4 regions of the Streptomyces sp. NPDC041814 genome follow, and region 3 is predicted to be linked to each of the others. Evidence: riboswitches for the same ligand, from Rfam matches in the RefSeq annotation. Region 3 holds a riboswitch; each other region holds the start of a gene.
The links. Region 3 has a riboswitch for cyclic di-AMP ahead of ACZ6C6_RS17870 (C40 family peptidase). Riboswitches for the same ligand answer to the same signal wherever they lie in the genome.
Positions count from the first base shown of each region.

Region 1: it holds a riboswitch for cyclic di-AMP, as region 3 does, so the genes downstream of both, ACZ6C6_RS30135 (M23 family metallopeptidase) here and ACZ6C6_RS17870 (C40 family peptidase) in region 3, are expected to answer to the same signal.
Region 2: it holds a riboswitch for cyclic di-AMP, as region 3 does, so the genes downstream of both, ACZ6C6_RS20945 (transglycosylase family protein) here and ACZ6C6_RS17870 (C40 family peptidase) in region 3, are expected to answer to the same signal.
Region 4: it holds a riboswitch for cyclic di-AMP, as region 3 does, so the genes downstream of both, ACZ6C6_RS25835 (M23 family metallopeptidase) here and ACZ6C6_RS17870 (C40 family peptidase) in region 3, are expected to answer to the same signal.

Region 1 covers NZ_JBVJAM010000015.1:9,056-13,224, reverse strand. Annotated here, with positions in the region: gene ACZ6C6_RS30140 (SGNH/GDSL hydrolase family protein) at 1-423, opposite strand, end outside; gene ACZ6C6_RS30135 (M23 family metallopeptidase) at 607-1,533, opposite strand; cyclic di-AMP (ydaO/yuaA leader) riboswitch at 1,537-1,698, opposite strand; gene ACZ6C6_RS30130 (alpha-galactosidase) at 1,988-4,078, opposite strand.
Region 2 covers NZ_JBVJAM010000008.1:93,668-97,836, forward strand. Annotated here, with positions in the region: gene eno (phosphopyruvate hydratase) at 1-1,028, opposite strand, end outside; gene ACZ6C6_RS20945 (transglycosylase family protein) at 1,328-2,044, opposite strand; cyclic di-AMP (ydaO/yuaA leader) riboswitch at 2,049-2,217, opposite strand; gene ACZ6C6_RS20950 (transglycosylase family protein) at 2,503-3,552, opposite strand; gene ACZ6C6_RS20955 (cytochrome P450 family protein) at 3,659-4,169, opposite strand, start outside.
Region 3 covers NZ_JBVJAM010000006.1:246,948-251,116, reverse strand. Annotated here, with positions in the region: gene pcrA (DNA helicase PcrA) at 1-997, opposite strand, end outside; cyclic di-AMP (ydaO/yuaA leader) riboswitch at 1,159-1,310, shown strand; gene ACZ6C6_RS17870 (C40 family peptidase) at 1,309-2,475, shown strand; gene ACZ6C6_RS17865 (hypothetical protein) at 2,522-2,875, opposite strand; gene ACZ6C6_RS17860 (C40 family peptidase) at 3,184-4,169, shown strand, end outside.
Region 4 covers NZ_JBVJAM010000011.1:22,049-26,217, reverse strand. Annotated here, with positions in the region: gene ACZ6C6_RS25850 (hypothetical protein) at 1-153, opposite strand, end outside; tRNA gene ACZ6C6_RS25845 (tRNA-Met) at 424-497, shown strand; gene ACZ6C6_RS25840 (PP2C family protein-serine/threonine phosphatase) at 664-1,827, shown strand; cyclic di-AMP (ydaO/yuaA leader) riboswitch at 2,037-2,190, shown strand; gene ACZ6C6_RS25835 (M23 family metallopeptidase) at 2,202-3,365, shown strand; gene ACZ6C6_RS25830 (aldo/keto reductase) at 3,547-4,169, shown strand, end outside.

The sequences.
Region 1 (4,169 bases), on a different contig from region 3:
GCCGACCGACCGTGTGAGGTCGGCGACCGCCCGCTCGAAGCGTTCGGCCACGTCGTCCGGGTCGGTGCCCGGCCGGATGATGTCGTTGCCGCCTGCGCAGAAGCTCACCAGATCGGGGGCGAGTTCCTTGGCGCGGGGTACCTGCTCCTCGACTATCTGGTCGAGGAGGCGTCCTCGTACGGCGAGATTGGCGTACCGGAAGTCCCCGTGCGCGGAAACGGGTGAGACCTGGGTCGCCGGGCCGGGCTCCGGGAGCCGGTCCGCGAGGAGTACCGCGAGCCGGTCGGCCCAGCCGACGAACGTGCCGTCCGGGCCGGGGTCGCCGACTCCCTCGGTGAAGCTGTCGCCAATCGCCGCGTACGACCCGATGGCGCCCTGTCGGTCGATGGCGCCCTGTTGAAGGTTGTTCGAATCGTCTGCCACAACCGCATATCCTGCACCCCGGAATGTGACCTACGCGACCGTAATAAGGGGTTGACGGGTGGTGAGATAAACCACCCGGTCAGTTTTCGGTAAAGGGGGAATAAGCAGAGGGACGGCGCACCGCCGTGCGCCGTCCCTCTGTGCCGTTCAGTGACCCGGATCACCGGGCCGGTACTGCCTGGATCAGACGTAGATCCCGTGCGACGCCAGGTAGGCGATCGGGTCGATGTCCGAGCCGTACTCCGGGCCGGTGCGGACCTCGAAGTGGAGGTGCGGGCCGGTGGCGTTGCCGGTGGAGCCGGAGAGGCCGACCTGCTGGCCCGCGGTCACGGTCTGGCCCGCCGAGACGGAGAGCGAGGACATGTGGCCGTACTGGGAGTAGTGGCCGTCGGCGTGCTTGATGACGACCTGGTTGCCGTAGGCGCCGCCCCAGCCGGCGGTGACGACGGTGCCGGAGGCGATGGCCTTCACGCTGGTGCCGGTGGAGACGGGGAAGTCGATGCCGGTGTGGCTGCCGCTGGACCAGTTGGCGCCGGAGGCGCGGTACGCGGTGGTGTGGTTGCCCGGGACCGGGTGGACGTAGCCGGAAGCGTTGTCCTGGGAGGCGGGGGCCTTGGTCTCGGTCTGCGCCTCGGTCTTGGTCTCGACCTTGGGCTCGGCCTTGGTCTCCGCCTTGGGCGCGGCCTTCGTCACGGTCTTCTCCGCCGTCTTGGCGGGGGCCTCGGACGTGGTGGCGGCGGGGGCCGCCTTGGCGCCGAGGGTCAGCTTCATGCCCGGGAAGATCAGGCTCGGGTTCTCACCGACGACCTCGCGGTTGTCCTGGTACAGCTTGTGCCAGCCGCCCTTGAGGTGGTGCTGGGCCGCGATCTTCGACAGGTAGTCGCCGGAGACGACGGAGTACGTGGTGGTGCCGGTGCTCTTCGCGGGCGCGGCCGGGGCGGTGTGCGCGGCGGCCGACTTCGACGTGGCCGGGGCGGACTGCTCCGCGGCGTGGGCACCGGTGGCGCCGAGCAGCGGGAGCGCGATGACGGCGCCGCCGGCGCTCGCGGCGACGACGCCGCGGGCGATGGTGCTGGACTTGGGACGGCGGTGCTTACCCGAATTGGGCATGAAGAATTTCCTCTCCGGCGCCTGCGAGGTGAGCTGTCGGGTTCGGGCTGGAGATGCCCGGCCGCGCCTGGCGCGGCTTCACCCCTAGCCGTCCGGTCGTCCCGGTCGGCGGCTTACCTGGTTCCCCCGCTCCTGCCACACGGTGAAGGGATGCGAATTCCGGACGGCGGCAGGATTGGGCGTTCCATCCGGATGGACATGGAACGTAAGCGAGCCTGGACGGCGGAAACAAGCCGCGGGTTCGGCGCCGGATTCGGCACCGGAATTGCGGTGCCGAATTCCGGTCACACTCCGTGGATTACGGATCTTGGCTTTCCGCGCGGCGCGGGGATTACCCAGCCGGGGCGTCACCACACACCGTCACGGATATGATCCCGCTCACGAGCGGGTGATCATCTCCCTAGCAACCGGGGCACTTTGTCCATAACGCCTTAATACGGACATGTCATGGCCATCATCCACGGCGCAGCCGCACCACCCGCGCGTCCAGGTCGCCGCGCAGCCCCGTCCGCAGCCCGTGGTGCATCAGCAGCGAACCGTGGTGCACCGCCCCGGTGTCCAGGCAGGTGTACGTCGCCTCCGGGTCGAGCCCGCGCAGCCGCAGCGCCGGCGGCTCCTCCCCGTACCGCTGCGCGTGGAGCCACGCCAGCACGACGGTGTCCGCACCCCGCACGTACTGCACGGCGCTGAGCCCGGGGCCCGGGGCGCGCAGCCGGTAGAGCTCGCCCAGCTGCACCACCGGGCGGATCTCCTTGTACAGCTCCACCCACCCGCGCGCCTCGTCCAGTTCGGCCGCGCTCCACTCGGTGAGGTCCCCGCCGATCCCCAGCACCCCGGCCATCGCGCTGACGAACCGGAAGCGCAGCGAGGAGCGGCGTCCGTTCAGCTGGACGTTCGGGCTGTCGGTCACCCAGGCCGCCATCACGCGCGCCGGGTGGAGATGCCCGAAGCCGTGCTGGATGGCGAGGCGGTCCAGCGGATCGGTGTTGTCGGACGTCCAGACCTGGTCCGTACGCGAGAGGATGCCGAGGTCGATCCGGCCGCCGCCGCCCGAGCAGGACTCGAAGGCGACGCCGGGATGGGCGGCTCGCAGCCGGTCGAGCAGCGCGTAGAGGGCGTCCACGTGCTCGGTCCACAGACGCTGGGGGTAGTCGGCGCCGGGCCAGCCGGCATCCGAGAAGCAGCGGTTGAAGTCCCATTTCACGTAGTCGACGGGCGTGTCGGTCAGCAGGGCGTCCAGGCTCTCCCACAGGTGGGCCCGCACATCGGGGCGGGCGAGGTTGAGGACCAGCTGATTGCGGAATTCGGTGCGTTCCCGGCCGGGGAAGTGCTGGACCCAGTCCGGGTGGGCTCGGTAGAGGTCGCTGTCGGGGTTGACCATTTCCGGCTCGACCCAGATGCCGAACCGCATGCCGAGTCCGTGCACATGGCGGGCGAGCGGCCCGAGGCCGTCGGGAAAGCGCTCCGGATTCGGCGTCCAGTCGCCGAGCCCGGCCCGGTCGCTCACCCGCCGGCCGAACCAGGCGTCGTCCACGACGAACAGCTCGACGCCCAGCGCGGCGGCCCGGTCGGCCAGGGCCCGCTGCTGGTCCTCCGCGATGTCGAAGCCGGTGGCCTCCCAGGAGTTGTAGAGCACCGGACGCGGCTCGGCGGCGTCCGGGATCACATGGGCGAGCTGCCAGGCGTGCCAGGCGCGGCCGGCCCCGCCGAAGCCGTCCCGGCTCCACAACCCGGCGAAGACCGGGCTGGTGTACGACTCCCCCGGCGCGAGCCGCAGCAGCCCGGAGTCGTCGTATCCGGCGCCGCCGGTGATCTGCACGAGCCCGTCGGGCAGCCGCTGGACGGCGATGCGCCAGGAGCCGGACCAGCCGAGCGCGCAGCCGTAGACCTCCCCGGAATCCTCGGTCGCGGCGCCGTCCGCGTCCAGGGCGACCCAGGGCAGGCCCTGGTGGCCGGTGTGACCCCGCCGGCTGGAGAGCAGGTGTTCCCCGTACGCCAGCTCGGTACGCTCCAGCTGGGTCTCCGCCGCCCAGCGGCCGTGCAGCCGGGTGAGCCGCCAGGCGTCGCGCGCGGGCAGCGCCCAGGCGGCGGCGTCGGCCCGCAGCAGTTCGAGGGGCGGCCCGTCCGGTCCCGTGTGGGTGAGCGTGGTCCAGCGTTCGATGACGTCGGAGTCGTCCCGCATCCGGTAGTGCAGGGTGATCGCGAGGCGGTGCACCGGGTCGTCGAAGGAGAGCCGCAGTTCGTCGCCGTCCACCGAGTCCCCGGCGAAGACCCAGGCGGTCCCGCGCACCTCGTCGGTGCGCACCGACAGGGCGGGGCGGACGAACCGCGGTCCACCCTCCACCGGATACTCCTCGCGGCCGTCGAGCGGGGACTCGAAGCCCCGGGCAGGCGGTGCGGGCGCCGCGGCCAGGGCCCGGGCCGCCGGAAGGGAGATGCGCGGGCCCCAGTGGAGATGCAGCAGTTCGTGCCGCTCCGTGAGGCACAGGGCGTAGCTTCCGCTCGCCCCCGTCAGCAGCCAGATCCGGTCGCCGGTCTCGATCATCGCGCCCCCGTCCACATGCGTTCACAGATTCACACAGGTCCGCACATCATCGACCGTCCCCTGAGCGAGGGCAACGGTGCATGCCCGGAAA
Region 2 (4,169 bases), on a different contig from region 3:
GTCAGCGAACCGATCTGGTTGACCTTGACGAGCAGGGCGTTGGCGGAGCCCTCCTCGATGCCGCGGGCCAGGCGCTCCGGGTTGGTGACGAAGAGGTCGTCGCCGACGATCTGGACCTTGGCGCCCAGCTTGTCGGTGATGACCTTCCAGCCGGCCCAGTCGTCCTCGTACAGCGGGTCCTCGATGGAGACCAGCGGGTACGCGGAGACGAGCTCCTCGTAGTACTCGGTCATCTCGGCGGCCGAGCGGGACTTGCCCTCGAACTCGTACGAGCCGTCCTTGTAGAACTCCGAGGCGGCGACGTCGAGCGCGAGCGCGATGTCCTTGCCCGGGGCGTAACCGGCCTCCTTGATGGCCTCGATGATGAGGTCGAGGGCGGCGCGGTTGGACTCCAGGTTCGGCGCGAAGCCGCCCTCGTCGCCGAGGCCGGTGGACAGGCCCTTGGTCTTGAGGACCTTCTTCAGCGTGTGGTAGACCTCGGCGCCCCAGCGCAGGGCCTCGGAGAAGGACTCGGCGCCGATGGGCGCGATCATGAACTCCTGGATGTCCACGTTGGAGTCGGCGTGCGAGCCGCCGTTCAGGATGTTCATCATCGGAACGGGCAGCAGGTGCGCGTTCGGGCCGCCGAGGTAGCGGAACAGCGGGAGGTCGCTGGCCTCGGAGGCGGCGTGGGCGACGGCGAGGGAGACGCCGAGGATGGCGTTGGCGCCGAGCGAGCCCTTGTTCTCCGTGGCGTCCAGGTCGAACATCGCCTGGTCGATGAGGCGCTGCTCGGTGGCGTCGTAGCCGACGAGCTCCGGGCCGATCTGCTCGATCACGGCGAGGACGGCCTTCTCGACGCCCTTGCCCTGGTAGCGGTTGGGGTCGCCGTCACGAAGCTCAATGGCCTCGAACGCGCCGGTGGAGGCGCCGGACGGAACAGCAGCACGACCGGTGCTGCCGTCGTCGAGGCCGACCTCGACCTCGACCGTGGGGTTGCCCCGGGAGTCGAGGATTTCCCGGGCTACGACGACGTCGATGGACGGCACGAGGCATCTCCTTCTGGGATATGACGCTGGTTGTGCAGGGTCACTTTGGCCTTGCGACAAGAGCCTAACCGGCCCGGCCGTCGGCGTCGGCCGACCGCCCGTCCCCTGGGACGAAAAAGGACCCAAGGGCGGGCATACCGGGCCGAAAGACCGGATAACTACTGACCAGTAACTACAACAGTTGAACGATCACGGGCCGCCCGCCGGCCCCAATGCGGCGTGCCCCGGCCCGGCACACACGGGGGGAGAGTGCGTGCCGGGCCGGGGCGGCCTGAGCGGTCAGCGAGGAGGGGCCGCGGTTACTTCGTCAGGTGGAGCTGCTGGCCCGGGTAGATCAGGTCGGCGTCCTGGACGATGTCCTTGTTCAGCTTGAACAGCTGCTCCCAGCCACCCTTGACGTGGTGGTCCGCGGCGATCCCGCTCAGCGTGTCACCGGCGACGACCTTGTACTCGCCGTCACCCTTGGCGACCTTCTTGCCGGTGGGGGTGGTGACCGTCTTCTTCGGGGCGTCCGAGCGGTCGGAGCGGTTGGTGGCCGGGGCCTCGGTGCGCTCGGCCTTCTTCGGGGCGGCCTCCTGCTTGGGGGCGGCCTCCTGCTTCGCGGCACCGGAGCCGGTGTCGACACCCGGGTCGACACCGTCGTTGGTCAGGTTTCCGGCACCGGCGCAGGACCAGGCGCCCGGGCCCTGCATGTCGAGGAGCTTCTCGGCGGTGGCGATCTGCTGGGCCTTGGTGGCCAGGTCGGCGCGGGGCGCGTACTGCGTACCGCCGGCGGCGGCCCAGCTGGACTGGGAGAACTGCAGGCCGCCGTAGTAGCCGTTGCCGGTGTTGATCGACCAGTTGCCGCCGGACTCGCACTGGGCGACGGCGTCCCACGTGGCGACGGAGGCGGCGGAGGCGTTGGTCGCACCCATCAGCGGCACGGCAACGGCGGCACCGGCGACACCGGCGAGCGTCGCGACACGGACGGCCTTGGAGGGGCGGCGGTGCTTGTTGCCCTTGCGGTTGAACAGCATCGAGTCTTCTCCTCACCGACGCCTGCGAGGTGAGCTGTCGGGTTCGGGCCAAGTGAGTTGCCCGGCCGCGCTCCTGGCGCGACTTCACCCCTAGCCGGCCCCGGTTCGTCTCCCGACGACCGGGCCCAGCGCCTACCTGGGTCCCCCGCTCCTGCCTACGGCGCTTTCGCGTCTGTTCCCCCCGACCGACGGCAGGATTCGGCGTGACGGTCGACGGGGCCCGCGGTGCGAGCGGTTCCGACCGTAATCACACCCACCGGCCATATTCAAAGAAGGACATACCGGATAATCATCCCGTAAGAGCATCCGATGAACCCTCATTTGTGCAGGTCGGAAGGGATGCGGCGGGACCTCCCGGACAAGGGGCGTCAGTTCACGCAAAGAGACCCATGTCTCACTCGGTCAAAAGTGGGACATGGGCCTCTTAAACCACCCAAAGCACAAAGGGCTCTAACGGCTCATCCGGCGCTCGCTGCGGCCCGCTCCGGGGCCGTGTCACCCAGGCCCAGATCGAGGTTCTGGCCGGGCAGGATGAGGTCCGGGTCGGAGCCCACCTCGCCCTTGTTCGCCTCGTACAGCTCGGGCCAGCCGCCGGGCAGGTCCTGCGCGTCGGCGATCGCCCAGAGGTTGTCGCCCGGCCGCACGGTGTACGTGCCGTCGGCCGGCCGCGTGGCGCTGTCGCGCGCGTCGCCGTCACCCCGCGAAGCGTGCCGGCCGGCATCGCGCCCGTCGGCCGCCCGGGCGGCGTCGTCGGCGGCCGGGGCGCCCCGGTGCTTGCCACCCTTCGCCCCCGCGTCGTCCGTCGCACGGGCGGAGGGGTCCGCGGAGGGGTCGGCCGAGGGCGCGGAAGAGGGGTCGGCCGAGGCGGACGGGGTGTCGGACGGAGTGCCCGAGGGGTCGGCGGACGGGGAGGCGTCGGCCTCGGCGCTCCTGCCCGCATGCTTGCCGGAGCTCTTGCCGGCGGCCTTGCCCGTGGTGGCCGCGCCGGACGCCTCGTCCGAGGGGGTGGCCGACGCGTCCGAGGAGGCGTCGTCCACCGGGTCGGTGCCGAGACCGGCGTCGAGGCCCGAGTCGGCGCCCCGCGCGGGCTCGCCCGCGTCCTCGTCGCCCGGGTCCACGTCCGCCGCGCCCGCGGCCTTGGTGAGCCCGGAGATCACCGCACAGCTCGGCCACGCCTTCGGGCCCTTGGCGGCCAGGACCCGCTCGGCCACCGCGATCTGCTGCGAGCGGCTGGCGAGGTCGGCGCGCTCGGCGTAGGCCTCACCGCCGTACGCCTTCCACAGCTCCGGCGTGAACTGGAGGCCGCCGTAGGAGCCGTTGCCGAGGTCGGCGCTCCACATCCCGCCGCTCTCGCAGTCGGCCACCCGGTCCCAGGTCGTCGCGTCCGCGGCGTGTGCGCTTGCCGCGCCGAGCAGCGGGATGGCGATGGCCGAGCCGGTGACGCCTGCGGCGACCACGATCGCGGGTGCCTGACGAGGGCGGCGGTGTCTGCCGTTCGCGGAGCCCATGGGAGATGCCTTCCGTGTGACTGACAAGCGACTGGAGAGTCGAACGGTGAACCTAGCGAAACTCGAACGTGAGTCACAAGTCGATGCAGCAGAGATCACGTGAAAGTCACAGAGTTGACGGAGTGTCACTTTCCTCGGTGCGCGCTCCCGGCGTGAAGTGCACCGGCAGGGTGCGCAGTCCGCGCATGATGAGCCCGCCACGCCACCGCAAATCGCCCGATTCTCCCGCGAGTCGCAGGTCCGGAAGGCGTGTCAGCAGGGTGGCGAGCGCGGCCTGTCCCTCCAGCCGGGCGAGCGGCGCTCCCAGACAGTAATGAATGCCGTGGCCGTAGCCGAGGTGCTGATTGTCACTCCGAGACAGGTCCAGGGTGTCCGGCCCGGCGAACCGCTCGGGGTCCCGGTCGGCCGCCGCGAGCACCACGAGCACCGGATCGCCCTCGGCGACGCGCTGCCCTCCGATGGTCAGCGGCTCGGTGGCGAACCGCCAGGTGGCGAGCTCCACCGGGCCGTCGTAGCGCAGCAGTTCCTCGATGCCGGTGGCCAGCAGTTCGCCGTCACCCGCCGCCAGCGCATGGTGCAGCCGCTCGCGCTCGGCGGGGTGGTTCAGCAGGGTGTGG
Region 3 (4,169 bases):
GGAGGATGTTGCGGATGGTCGCGCCCCGGAAGGCGTAGATCGACTGGTCCGCGTCACCCACGACGCACAGCTCGGCGGGGGCGTTCTCCGGACCGGCCGGGCCGACCAGCTCGCGTACCAGCGTGTACTGGGCGTGGTTGGTGTCCTGGTACTCGTCGACGAGGACGTGCCGGAAGCGGCGGCGGTAGTGCTCGGCGACGTCCGGGAACGCCTGGAGCAGGTGGACCGTCGTCATGATGATGTCGTCGAAGTCCAGCGCGTTGGCCTCGCGCAGCCGGGCCTGGTACATCGCGTACGCCTGGGCCAGGGTCTTCTCGAAGCCGTCGGCCGCCTGCCCGGCGAAGGTCTCCTCGTCGATGAGCTCGTTCTTGAGGTTGGAGACCTTGGCGGTGAAGGACTTCGGCGGGTAGCGCTTCGGGTCCAGCTCCAGGTCGCGGCAGACCAGGGCCATGAGCCGCTTGGAGTCGGCCGCGTCGTAGATCGAGAACGAGGACGTGAAGCCGAGCTTCTTGGACTCGCGGCGCAGGATGCGGACGCAGGCGCTGTGGAAGGTCATGACCCACATCGCGTGGGCCCGGGGCCCGACCAGCTGCTCGACGCGCTCCTTCATCTCGCCGGCGGCCTTGTTGGTGAAGGTGATCGCCAGGATCTGGCCCGGGTGGACGCCCCGCTCGGCCAGCAGGTGGGCGATGCGGTGGGTGAGCACCCGGGTCTTGCCGGAGCCGGCGCCCGCGACGATGAGCAGGGGTGACCCGGCGTGCACGACGGCGGCGCGCTGCTCGGTGTTCAGCCCGTCGAGCAGCGCCTCGGGGTCGATGACGGGGCGGTGCGCACCGTCGCGGTAGTACGCGTCCCGGGGCGGCGGGGGCCCGTCGAACACGCCCGCGAAAAGGTCCTCCGGCACCGCTTCGGGTGCGGAGTCCTCGGGGGGCGGCGGGGGCGCGTCCTCCTCCTGCTGGAGGCCGGCCAGGAAACTGTCGTCAAAGAGGCTGCTCATCGCTGTCCGAGTCTAAAGCTCTCCACTGACAGAGAGCCCCGCTCCCAAAAGGTCACGGAAATGTATCGGGCATATCGCACACCAACCTTCACAGCGGCCCCATGCGTTGGCTAGCGTGCACGTTCGGACGGCCCGTACCCCCAGAGGCGACCTACGCCGAGCGGGCCGCCGCGCCGAATCCGGGCCCGCCCGGAACCGGGGACCCACACGCAGCACCGGGGTGAATCGGTCCTTCCCCCACGGGACCGTAGGGCAGCCTTCCGTTCCGCCCGAACCCGACAGCTAACCCGGTAGGCGGTCCACGGAAGGAGATGCCGGCCTTGGCGTCGCATCGCAAACCGCGCACCCGGGTGCGCTCCACCGTCCCCGCTGTCGGGCTGACCTCGGCCGCGCTGGCCTCGGTGACCCTGCTGTCCTCGCAGAGCGCGATGGCCGCGCCCACGCCGAAGCCGAGCATCAAGGAAGTCCAGAAGAGGGTGGACGACCTCTACCGGCAGGCCGGCAGCGCGACCCAGAAGTACAACCAGGCCAAGGAGGCCACGGACAAGCAGAAGTCCAAGGTCGACACGCTCCTGGACAACGTGGCCAAGCGCACCGAGAAGCTGAACGACGCCCGCAGGACCCTGGGCAACTACGCCGCCGCCCAGTACCGCAACGGCGGCCTCGCGCCGACCGCGACCTTCTTCCTGGCCGACGACCCGCAGTCGTTCTTCGACCAGACGCACCTCATGGACCGGATGGCCGAGCGCCAGCAGCAGGCGGTCACGGAGTTCCGTACGCAGCAGGCGAAGGCGTCCGAGCAGCGGGCCGCGGCCGTCGAGAGCCTGGAGACGCTGACCGAGTCGCAGGCCGCGCTGCGCACCAGCAAGCAGAACGTCCAGACGAAGCTGACCGAGGCCCGGACGCTGCTGTCGAAGCTGACCGCCGAGGAGAAGGCGCGGCTGGCGGAGCTGGAGCGCAAGAAGGAGGCGGAGGCCGAGCGCAAGGCCGCGGAGCTGGCGAAGAAGCAGGCCGCCGCCCGTAAGGAGGCCGAGCGGAAGGCCGAGGAGTCGGGCGGCAGCGGTACGGAGACGGGTTCGGGTTCGGGTTCGGGCACGGGCACGGGTACGGACTCCGGGAGCAGCGCCTCCACGAAGGCGGAGAAGGTTCTCGCGTTCGCCCGCGCCCAGATCGGCAAGCCGTACGTCTGGGGGGCGACCGGCCCCGCCTCGTACGACTGCTCGGGGCTGACGCAGGCGGCCTGGAAGGCGGCGGGCGTGGACATCCCGCGCACCACCTGGGACCAGGTGAACGTCGGGACGCGGATCGCCACGGCCGATCTGCAACCCGGTGACCTGGTGTTCTTCTACGACGACATCAGCCACGTCGGGATCTACAAGGGCGACGGGATGATGATCCACGCGCCGAAGCCCGGGGCGAATGTGCGCGAGGAGTCGATCTACTACATGCCGATCTACGGGAGTGTGCGCCCGGCCTGACCGGGGAGCAGGGCCGGCCCGCGCGGGGCCGGCCCGGCATGGCCGCTCAGGTCCAGAGCGTCGCGATGAAGATGTTCGCCAGGGTCAGCGCGCCGACCGCCGCGAAGGCCCCCTTCTCGACCTTCTCCTCGTCCCGCTTGACGTAGACGAGCCCCAGGATCACGACCAGGAACAGCAGCTTGATGCCGATCTTGACGTTGTTCACGGGGTGGTCGTCGGCCTGGTCCAGGCCGACCAGGGCGATGCCGGTCACGAGCATGGTCAGCGCGCCGTGCAGCATGCCGGGGACGAACCGGGCGGTGCCGGCCTTCATCGCCTTCATCTGGCCGAGGAAGCCGCCGAGCAGGGCGGCGATGCCGATGATGTGCAGGGCGACGACGAAATCGATGAGTACGCGCATGGTTCCGCACCCTAGAGCCCTCTCCCCGGACCGCTCCGGGCAGGGTGGGGCCTACGGACCGCTTGAATGATGAATGCACTTTTTGCCTGATTCTGTGACCCTTTTCCCGGTCACCCATGCGCCACGAGCGGTCATCCGGTGACAATGCCACGCCAAGAGCAGGCAATAGCGGTCATAACGACACCTTCCCGTGACCTCGGATTAGCGTCCCTTCCCGGTGGCCGTGGACCAGAACCGTCCTCGCCGGCCACCGGAGAATCCCGCCGGTAGACCCCGCCGGGCCGTCGCACGGAAGGACGCCCGCCCCCGTGGCAGCGCATCGCAAACCCAGGCAGCGCCTCACCACCGCCTCCGCGGCCCGCACCGCGGCGACCCTCGCCGTCGCCGGAGCCGCGACGGCCGCCGTGCTGCCGGGAGCCGCGCACGCGGACCCCGCGCCCACCGCCCGGCAGGTCAAGGCCCAGGTGGACCGGCTGTACCGGGAGGCGGAGGTCGCCACCGAGAAGTACAACGGCGCGAAGTCCGAGGCGACCGCCGCCGCGAAATCGGTCGACGCCCTGCGCGACGAGGCCGCCCGCAGGACCGCCCGCCTCAACACCGCCCGCGACGTGCTCGGCGCGTACGCCGCCGCGCAGTACCGCTCCGCCGGGATCGACCCCTCAGTGCAGCTGGCGCTCTCCTCCGACCCGGACCAGTACCTGCGTCGGGCCACCTACGCGGAGCGGGCCGGGGAGCGCCGGGCCGCCGAGGTGCGCTCGGTGCGCCGCCAGGTCGCGGAGATCGCCCAGGTGCGCGCCGAGGCGGCCGGGAAGCTCACCGAGCTGGCCTCCCGGCAGGCCGCCCTGAAGGAGCACCGGGCGACCGTCCGCGCCAAGCTGGCCGAGGCCCGTCGCCTCCTCGCCCGCCTCACCCCGGCCGAGCGCGCCTCCTACAACGCCTCCGAGGACGGGCGCGGGGCCGGTCACGCCGACCGCGGCGCCCCGCGCGCCGCCGTCGCCGCGCCCGACTCGCGCGCCGCCCAGGCGGTCGCCTTCGCATACGGCGCCCTGGGCAAGCCGTACGTGTGGGGCGCGACCGGGCCCAACTCCTTCGACTGTTCCGGGCTCACCCAGGCCGCCTGGCGCGCCGCCGGGGTGTCACTGCCCCGGACCACGTACACCCAGATCAACGCCGGGCAGCGGGTGCCGCGGTCCCAACTGGCCCCCGGGGACCTGGTGTTCTTCTACTCGGGCGTCAGCCACGTCGGCCTGTACATCGGGAACGGCCGGATGATCCACGCGCCGCGCCCCGGCGC
Region 4 (4,169 bases), on a different contig from region 3:
GCCCGGGAGGCCGATCGCCAGGTAGTTCACCACCGCGCTCATCACCGCGCCCATCACGCCGCCGATGAGTCCGCCCGTGGCGGCGGCGCGTACGGGTGACGAGGGGGCGGCCGAGGGAGCGGGGGTGTGATCCGGGGCGAGCGGTGCGGCCATGGTCGAAAGCCCTCCAGACAGGCTGCGAGCAGAGACCGGGAGCGGCTCTCCGCGCGCGGGCATGCGCGGTCGGGGGCCTGCTCACACGGGCAGCCCACCGAGCCGGGGGGTGCAGCAGATACCTTGCGACAGAACACATGTTCCTCGCAATACCTTCTCGATTCCAGCACGTTGACGTTCCGCCAGAGGTGGCCGCGGTCCGGGTCGCCGGTGCGCGCGGGGCGGGTGGTCAGGAGAGGGCCGAACATGCCGTAGAGTTGGGTTCAACGACGCGGGGTGGAGCAGCTCGGTAGCTCGCTGGGCTCATAACCCAGAGGTCGCAGGTTCAAATCCTGTCCCCGCTACTGAAGGATCAGGCCCGGCACGCTAGCAGCGTGCCGGGCCTGATGCGTTGTCGGTGCCCGTGTTTCGCCCCATCGGAGGCCGAGGATTCGCCTGGTGGCCGGGCGGGCGCGAGGCTGGGGGAGGCGCGCGGTACCGGCCGCGGCCGCACCGGGCAGGAGACCGCAGGTGGGGAAGTGGGCGCGACGGTGGCGAGGGCGCGGCGGCGCGGGGACCCGTCGCTTCGTCCGGGTGCTGCCTTTGGCGATGATCGTCATCGGGGTGGTGTTCGACCTCCTCACGCCGCCCTCCTTCACCGCCGTCCCGATATTCGCGGCCGCCCCGTTGATCGCCGCGCCCTTCTTCGGCCTGGGCACCACGATCCGGATCGGGATCCTCGCGGTGCTGGCCGTCGCCGGAATCCGGCTCTACACCGGCGATCTGATCGAGGTGGTCTCGTTCATCGAGATCGTCACCGTGCTCACGGTCGCCTTCCAGGCGTGCTTGATCAACCAGGTCGTGCGGCGGGGGAGCGAGCAGCTGGCGTCCGCCCGGATCATCGCCGAGACGGCCATGCGGGCCGTGGTCCCCGAACCGCCCGACCGGCTCGGCGGACTCCAGGTGGCCGCGCGGTACGAGGCGGCGCAGGCGGACGAGTTCGTCGGGGGCGACCTCTTCGCGGCCGCTGACACCCCGTACGGCGTACGGCTCGTGCTGGGCGACGTGCGCGGGAAGGGGCTGGAGGCGGTCGGCGCGGTGGCGGTGGTGATCGGGGCGTTCCGGGAGGCGGCGGAGCAGGAGGAGTCGCTGGAGGGCGTGGCGGGGCGGCTGGAGCACGCGCTGGCACGTGAGTCGGTGCGGCGGAGCAATCTGGACGCGTTCGAGGGGTTCGTGACCGCCGTGTTCGCGGAGGTCCCGCCGGGATCGGCGCGCGTACGACTGGTGAACCGCGGCCATCCGGACCCGTTGCTGCTGTACGGGGACGGCGTGGTGGAGGCGCTGACGCCCTCGGAGCCCGCGTTGCCGCTCGGCATGGACCTGGGGGTGCGGCCGGACCGCTCGGACGAGTGGGAGCTGCCGTCCGGCGGGACGCTGCTGTTCTACACGGACGGCCTGTCGGAGGCCCGTGACGTCGGTGGCGTCTTCTACGACCCGGTGGAGCGGCTGCGCGGGCGGCTCTTCCCGGGCCCCGAGGAGCTGCTGTCCGCGCTGACCGACGATGTACGGCTGCACACGGGGGGCGAGTCGACCGACGACATGGCGCTGCTCGCGGTGGCGCGGCCGGCGGAGGGGCAGCCCGACCGGAGGAGGACGGTGAAGATCGTCAAGAAGGGTGACACGCTGCGTGACTGAGGGGCGCCGCTCTGCATAACATTTGACGCAACGTCAGAAAACACGTAGTGGCTGAACGCCGATCAACTCGCCCGATTCCCCCCGGTTGTGTCCCGTAAGTCCCGGCCGCGCACGTGAACGATCAGTGGGAACAGCTTGGAATCGGACCCGTCTGTCTATTAACGTTCGATAACGCAGCGCGGTTGTCCCAGCCGTCGTCAGGACGGCGCCGCGCGCGTGCGCCGAATCCCGCAAGGGAACCGGGGAACCACCTACATGGGGTGAATCGGGCGTCTTCGTCTTCACAAGAGGCGGAGGGACCCGTAGGAGACCTTCCTGCTCCGAACCCGTCAGCTAACCCGGTAGGCGAGAAGGAAGGAAAGGAGTGCGCCCGCGTGGCGTCCAACAAGCCTGCCCCCGAATCACCCTCCCGGTTCGTGCCCGAGTACGGCGCCGACTACGTGTCCGGCCCCGGCACCGCGTACATCCCGGAACAGGGGAGCGACTACGCGACCGATCGGGGCAACGGCTTCGCCACCGGCGCCGGTCCCGGCTTCCGGGCCGACGACGCCGACTCCGAGCGGACCTGGGAGGAATGGAACCCCACCGAGGAGTCCGTCCGTCCCGTCCGCGGCAAGCACCGCGTCGCCAAGCAGCGCAATGGTCTGGCCCGTAGCTCCACCGTCCTCGGCGTCGGTGTCATCGCGGCCGTCGGCGCGGGCGGCATGGCCACCGCGCAGAGCAAACCGCCGGTCTCCATCTCTCTTCCCGATTCCATCGCGGACAATCTCCCCGACGCCAAGTCCCTTCCCGGCGTGGGCGCGTTGTTCTCCGACAACAGCGAGGCCGAAACCCCCGCCGCCGCTACGGCCGCCGCTCCGCTGACCACCGCCGGTATCACCACGGCCGAGGCCGAGCAGGGCACCACGGACGCCGGCGAGGCGCTGCGTGCCCGCATCCTCCAGCAGGCCGAGCAGCAGCAGGGCGCCGCCGACGCCGAGGCGAAGGCGGCCGAGGAGAAGGCAGCCGCCGAGAAGGCGGCCGCCGACGCGAAGAAGCAGCAGGACGAGGCCGAGGCCAAGGCCGCCGCCGAGAAGAAGAAGGCGGAGGAGGAGGCGAAGAAGAAGGCCGAGGCCCTGCGCCTGGCCAAGCTCGCCGCCAGCTACGCCATCCCCACCTCCTCGTACACGATCACCTCGACGTTCGGCGAGGCCGGCTCGATGTGGTCCTCCGGCTACCACACGGGCCTCGACTTCGCGGCCCCGACCGGAACCCCGATCAAGGCCATCCACACCGGCACCATCAAGTCGGCCGGCTGGTCCGGCGCCTACGGCTACCGCACGGTGCTGGAGCTGGAGGACGGCACCGAGCTGTGGTTCTGCCACCAGTCCTCGATCGGCGTCACGGTCGGCCAGAAGGTCACCACCGGCGACACCATCGGCCGCGTCGGCGCCACCGGCAACGTGACCGGCCCGCACCTCCACCTGGAGGTCCACACCCCGGACGGCACCGGCATCGACCCGATGGCCTGGCTGCGCGCCCGCGGTCTGACGGTCTGAGTCCGCGCAGTACTTTCCGCGGTTGCGGGGCGGCCTTCGCCGTTCCCGGTCCGCGGCCTTCCGAACCCCGGCAGCCCTGACGCACACCCCCCGACGTCAGGGCTGCCGGTCTGCGTGGCCGCCGCCCACCCGGTGTATGCAGCACGGAATAGCGGCCGGGCCGGAAGCCGTTGTTCCTCCTATGACTACACTGCGCGAACTCGGCCCGTCGGGCCTCCAGGTCTTCCCGCTCTGCCTCGGTGGAAACGTCTTCGGCTGGACCGCGGACGAGGACGAGTCCTTCGCCGTCCTCGACGCGTACGCGGCGGCCGGCGGCAACTTCGTCGACACCGCGGACGCCTACTCGCACTGGGTTCCCGGCAACGAGGGCGGCGAGTCGGAGACGGTCATCGGCAAGTGGCTCGCGTCGCGCGGCAACCGGTCCGACGTCGTGGTGGCCACCAAGGTCGGTGCGCTTCCCGGCTACAAGGGCCTCTCGGCGCCGACGATCAAGGCGGCCGCCGAGGAGTCGCTGCGCCGGCTGGGCACGGACCACATCGACCTGTACTACACGCACTTCGATGACGAGACCGTCCCGGTCGAGGAGATCATCACCGCCCTCGACGAGCTGGTGAAGGAGGGCAAGGTCCGCGAGATCGCCGCCTCCAACATCAGCGCCGCGCGGCTGCGCGCCTCCCTCGAATTCTCCGAACGCGAGGGCCTGGCCCGCTATGTGGCGCTCCAGCCGCACTACAACCTCGTCTCCCGGGACACCTACGAGGGCGAGCTCCAGGACACCGCGGCCGACGCCGGGCTCGCGGCCGT